Regions from separate parts of the Pseudoalteromonas sp. SG43-3 genome, predicted to be linked through region 2. Evidence: predicted binding sites of a transcription regulator. Region 2 holds the regulator's gene; the other holds the start of a gene.
What was found. Region 2 encodes sigma-54, which starts transcription at its own class of promoters, with help from an activator protein. Its sites were predicted from a motif close to GTTGGCACGNNNNTNGNNT; they were not measured.

Region 1 (3,193 bases), on a different contig from region 2:
GACAGACGATTTATCTTCGCAAGATTTAACATATACACGTGCGGGTGCATTTAAGCTTAACCAAGATAACTTTATGGTTGACGCAAAAGGTAACTTTTTACAAGCATTCCCTGTTGACTCATCTACAGGTGATACAACGTCGGTAAGTTTGAGCACAACTGATCCAATTCAAATCCCTGATTCGTCTGGTTCACCTCGCGCAACAGAAAATGTATTTTTGTCGTTTAACTTAGATGCAACAGCAGATGCTCCGGGTATTGCTTTTGACCCAACATCTAGTGGTACTTATAACTCATCTACGTCAACAACGGTATATGATTCACTAGGTGAACCACACATTTTACAATACTTTTTTGCTAAAGAAGATGATGCCGCAGCAGGTGGTACAGATAACAGTTGGGAAGTATACGCAACACTCGATGGCAAAGTAGTTGATGCCACAACTGGTGGAGAACAAACAACGACACCTTATACACCACTGACCACCCTAGGTTTTAACTCAAGTGGTTTACCATCAACAACAGGCGGTGTAGCAAATACAAATACAACTACTTTTGATGAAATACTACTACCAGCGGGTTCTGGTACTGGCTTATCAACATTACTAGACAATGGTGCAACTTTCCCAGGTACTGGTATTGAGCTTAACTGGCGCGATGAAAACAACACAGCTGGACGTATCCCAACTCAGTATTCAAGTGGTTTTGAAGTAAAAGCACTCGATCAAGATGGCTCAACAGTAGGTCGTTTAGCCGGAATTGATATAGGAACAGACGGTAAAATTGTCGCTTCTTACAGTAATGGTGACTCAACATTCCTAGGCCAAGTGGCTATGGTACGTTTTCCAAATTCACAAGGGTTATCACAAGTGGGTGATACAAGCTGGAAGCAAAGTATTGATTCAGGTGAACCTGTAGCGGGTGAAGCCGGTTCGGGTACGTTTGGTGGAATTAACTCATCAGCGCTTGAGCAATCAAATACTAATCTTACAAACGAGCTTGTAGACTTAATTACTGCACAGCGTAATTACCAAGCAAACTCACGTGCGCTTGAAGTTAACTCAACTATTCAGCAAAGTATTTTGCAGATTCGATAAGCTAAACCCCATTAAATATATTAGGCTGCATTTTTGCAGCCTTTTTTATAAGTCCTCTTTGTAAGCCCTTCTAAATACCTCTCAATGTTGCGTCAAATTTAATCTGGCACCTATTTTGCATTTATAAGTTCAGAGATTTTTTATGTGAGTCGATACTATGGACAAAATGGTCTACATTGCGGCCTCTGGCGCTAAGCAAAGCCTACAAGGGCTTGCGCTTAAAGCCAATAATTTGGCGAATGCAAATACAACAGGATTTAAAGCTGACTTTGCCCAGGCGCGTTCTATGCAAGCGTTTGGCGAAGGTTTGCCTACACGTGTATTTTCAATGCAAGAGCGTCCGGGTTCAAACATGGTATCGGGTGGCATTGTTCAAACCGGGCGAGACTTAGATATCGCGATGAGCGATAATGCATGGCTTGCTGTGCAAGATGCCTCCGGTAATGAAGCTTACACAAAAGTGGGTACGTTAAACATTACTGCTCAAGGCATGCTCGTAACCAGCCACGGTCGTCAAGTTATTGGCGAAGGGGGACCTGTTATTTTACCCGTCCCAGTCGAAAAAATAGGGTTTAGCCAAGATGGCGCTATTCAAGTTCGACCGCAAGGCGCTCCCGCTAACTTTTTAGAAGAAATAGACACGCTTAGAGTGGTAGAAGCAAATAGCTCCCAGCTCGAAAAAGGTAACGATGGTTTATTCAGACCAAAAGCAAATGTAACAGTAGATACCTCTGCCAATGTAAAAGTTTTAAGTGGTTCGCTTGAAATGTCAAATGTGAACCCTGTTCACGAAATGGTCGACATGATAAGCCACCAGCGCCAATTTGAATTACAAGTGAAATTAATGAAAACAGCTGAAGAAATTGACGAGCGTCAAGATCAGTTATTACGCATAGTTTAACTTTAAAGTGAGGACACGATTATGAATCCAGCATTGTGGATCAGTAAAACTGGGCTAGACGCTCAACAAACCGATATATCGGTTATCTCAAATAATTTAGCGAATGCGAGTACCGTAGGTTACAAAAAAAGCCGCGCTATATTTGAAGATTTACTTTATCAAAATATTAATCAACCAGGTGGTCGTTCATCGCAAGATACCGAAATGCCGTCGGGCTTAATGTTAGGTGCGGGTGCTAAAGTTGTAGCTAACCAAAAAGAGTTTACGCAAGGCAACATGTTGACCACCGAAAACTCACTAGATTGGATGATTTCTGGCGAAGGTTTTTTTGAAGTACTGCAACCAGATGGCAATATTGCTTACTCGCGCAATGGTCAGTTTACTACCGATGGCGATGGACGAATTGTAACATCGGGCGCAGGTTACGTTATTCAGCCAGAAATGAATGTACCTGATGACGCGCAATCAATTACGGTTTCGCAAGACGGCGAAGTATCTGTACGTGTTGCAGGCCAAGCCGATAACGTTGTAATTGGTCAGCTGACTATTAGTGACTTTATTAATCCATCGGGTCTTGAGCCAATTGGTCAAAACCTTTATACCGAAACGGCTGTAAGTGGTGCGCCTGTACAAGGTAATCCTGGTGTTGAAGGGTTAGGTAGTATTATTCAAGGCTCACTCGAAACATCTAACGTAAATGTGACTGAAGAGCTGGTAAATCTAATAGAAACTCAGCGTATTTACGAAATGAACTCAAAAGTAATTTCGGCCGTTGACGAAATGATGAGTTATATCAATCAACAGCTTTAATAGAATAGGGGGAATTATGCGTAATATTATTTTATTTGCAGCGGGCACATTATTTTTAAGTGGCTGTATGTCTACGCAAAATAGTGAGGTAGTGCAGGACGACCCTTACTACGCACCTATGTACCCCGAGCCCATTTTAGAGCCGCTGGTAGCCACAGGTTCATTGTTTAATACTCATACATCAAACGACTTATATTCCGATAAAAAAGCGCTACGTACTGGCGATATAATTACGGTTAAATTGCAAGAGTCTACTCAAGCAACAAAGGCCGCTAAAACAGAAACAGACAAAGAAACTGACGCAAGCTTAGACCCAGTGATTGGCTTAGGTGGTCTACCTGTAAATATAGGTGGCGATAGTATCCAGTTTGGTATTGGCAGCGATT
Region 2 (3,193 bases):
GTTAATACATCAAGTAATTCTTTTTCTTTTTTGATGGCTAAATCAAGAGGCAACGAGTCTATTGATAGTGGGTGTAATCTGCGTGTTTCAGAAAAGCGTTTGATCAATGTCTGATCGTCACTATCTAAATAAAATAACGTAGGGTTTGCAAAGCCTGGTAAGTATTCAAGAATATCGTTAAATTCATCTTGTTCTTTAGGTATGTTGCGCACATCTATGCTAACAGCAATTTTATCGTAGCTATCAGACACACTGCGAACTAATGAAGGTAGTAGGTTTACTGGAATATTATCTACGCAATAATAACCTAAATCTTCTACAACGCGCAAAGCAACCGACTTTCCAGAACCAGAACGGCCGCTTATGATAATTAACTCCATTTAACACCCTTTATAAAACTATGATTGATCGACAATAACTTGGTAAAGCTCAGTATCAGATTTTGCACTGCGTAACTGTTTACAAAAATCTTTGTTGTTTAGTTTATCAGCAATGGTTGCTAGAGTCTTTAAGTGCTGCTGGTTATCGCCATCTGGTACGATGAGTGCGACAAAAATATCAACAGGGCGATTATCGATTGCATCAAAGTTTATTGGAGTTTCGCTAACGAGCACTAAAGCCAAAGGCTCTTCTGCACCGCTCATTCTTCCATGAGGAATAGCAATGCCACGTCCTATACCTGTACTACCTAATTTCTCTCTGCTCATTAAAGCATTAAGAATATCTTGTTGCGGTAAATACGGAAGTTTGTCGTGAGCAAGTTCGCTAATGAACTCTAAAATTCTTTTTTTGCTATTAAAAAGGACCGCAGCTTTGCTGCAGTCCTGGCATATAAGTGAACTTAATTTCATCATATTAGTGTCGAGCAAGCTTCTCTTTGTGTTTGATTACTTGGCGATCGAGCTTGTCGATCAACGAGTCAATAGCGGCATACATATCTTGATGTTCTGTAGAGGCAAATAGCTCAGCACCGCTTACGTGTATTGTGGCTTCTGCTTTTTGATTTAATTTTTCTACATCGAGAATGACATGAACATTATTAATATGATCAGAGTGTCTTTCAAGCTTCGCAAATTTAGTATTAATATAGTCTCTTAGTGAATCGGTTAATTCTACGTGACGACCAGTTAAGTTTAGTTGCATAAGCATTACCCTCTTAGTTTAGCGTCTTAAATCAGACTTTTACGCTGATTTGACGGTGGAATAGCAAGAGATTCGCGGTATTTTGCGATTGTACGTCTCGCTACTTTAATTCCTTGCTCAGCCAATATATCCGCTATTTTGCTATCACTCAATGGTTTTGCTGAGTTTTCTGCTGCGATTAATTTTCGGATAAGCGCACGTATTGCTGTAGATGAACATTCACCACCGTTTTCAGTACTTACATGGCTTGAGAAAAAATATTTAAGCTCAAATATACCACGGGGTGTATGCATGTACTTTTGAGTAGTTACGCGAGAAATTGTCGATTCGTGCATTTCTACCATTTCAGCAACATCATTTAAAACCATTGGTTTCATGGCTTCAGGGCCATGTTCAAAAAAGCCTTGTTGTTGCTTAACAATACAATTAGTAACTTTTAATAGCGTGTCGTTTCTACTTTCTAAGCTTTTAATAAACCATTTAGCTTCTTGTAAATGTGAGCGAATAAACTGGCTGTCGCCACTTGATTTTACAGTGCGAGACATTGCTGCGTATTGGCTATTAACACGAATTTTAGGCATGCTATCTGGGTTTAATTCGACAACCCAGCGGCCTTTAATTTTTTTAACTGACACATCAGGAATAACATACTCAGATTCTTCCCTTACAATAGTATCTGCAGGTTTTGGGTTGAGAGTATGTATTAGTGTCATTACTTCTTTAAGCTCTTCTTCTTTGAGCTTAGTTTTTTTCATTAATGTACGATAGTCGCGAGCTGCTAATAGATCAATATGCTCGGTTAAAATCATTTTCGTTTCATTAATATAAGGTGTTTCTTTATCAAATTGATTAAGCTGAATACACAAACACTCTTGTAAACTACGTGCAGCAATACCAACAGGATCAAACAGTTGGATGCGTTTTAATACCGCTTCAATTTCATCAAGTTCGACTTCGTTATCATCTTCGTTTTCTTGATTAAAGCTTTCTAAAATCTCTTCGCAGCTTAGTGTTAAAATACCTGAATCATCGACAGCTTCTACAATAGCAATAGCAATAGCTTCGTCTGTAGGGCTAAATGGCGTTAGTTGTAATTGCCACATTAAATACTCATGCAGCGTTTCAGTAGAGGCGCCTTGGTATATTGATTCGTCTTCAGGCATTGGACCTGATGAGGCTGCAGGAGCGGCACTCATGTACTCATCCCAACTGACATCCATAGCCATGTCGTCACTTAGCGTGTCTTTTGCAAGTGCTTCACCAGTATCTTGTTCGTATTCGCTCGGAGCATCATCAGCAGATGCGCTAACAGTTATGTCATCGGTATCAGCTTTTTGCTCGTTTTTACCAGCAGCGTCTTCGGAATAGTCTGCCTCTTCAACCTCTAATAGTGGATTACTGTCGAGAGCTTCTTGTATTTCTTGCTGGAGATCCAATGTACTGAGTTGCAACAAACGAATAGCTTGTTGCAACTGTGGAGTCATTGTAAGTTGCTGGCCCATGCGCAGCTGTAGTGATTGCCTCATGTATCTCTAACAATCCTTTTATGTTGTTATAATTAATACTAGCAGATGCTTAAAGACATGGCGTAAATGTTACAGCCTAAATTGCTCGCCTAAGTAAACATCGCGTACTGTTTTATCATTTAATACGTGTTCTGGAGTACCTGATGCAATCAGCTCCCCATGAGAAACAATGTAGGCTTTTTCACAAACATCAAGGGTCTCTCTTACGTTATGGTCGGTAATTAATACACCAATCCCACGATTTTTAAGATGTTCTATTATTTTCTTTATATCTAATACCGAAATAGGGTCAACACCGGCAAACGGTTCATCCAGTAATATAAATTTAGGATCTGCTGCCAGCGCTCGTGCTATTTCTACACGACGACGTTCTCCCCCCGATAATGCCATACCTTGGCTATCACGAATGTGTTGTATGCTAAATTCATCTAATAAGTTATTGAGCGTGTCTTCTCTGGCTTGTTTATTTAGTTCTTTGCGCGTTTCTAAAATGGCCATTAAGTTTTGATAAACAGTCAGCTTTC

Region 1: the regulator sigma-54 is predicted to act here: its motif matches at 1,199-1,217, upstream of H5157_RS07875 (flagellar basal body rod protein FlgF).

The regions. Positions count from the first base shown of each region.
Region 1 covers NZ_JACJFC010000007.1:11,482-14,674, forward strand. The annotation lists gene flgE (flagellar hook protein FlgE) at 1-1,096, shown strand, start outside; gene H5157_RS07875 (flagellar basal body rod protein FlgF) at 1,254-1,997, shown strand; gene flgG (flagellar basal-body rod protein FlgG) at 2,019-2,807, shown strand; gene flgH (flagellar basal body L-ring protein FlgH) at 2,824-3,193, shown strand, end outside.
Region 2 covers NZ_JACJFC010000001.1:68,469-71,661, forward strand. The annotation lists gene rapZ (RNase adapter RapZ) at 1-380, opposite strand, end outside; gene ptsN (PTS IIA-like nitrogen regulatory protein PtsN) at 399-851, opposite strand; gene hpf (ribosome hibernation promoting factor) at 856-1,143, opposite strand; gene H5157_RS00355 (RNA polymerase factor sigma-54) at 1,170-2,669, opposite strand; gene lptB (LPS export ABC transporter ATP-binding protein) at 2,739-3,193, opposite strand, start outside.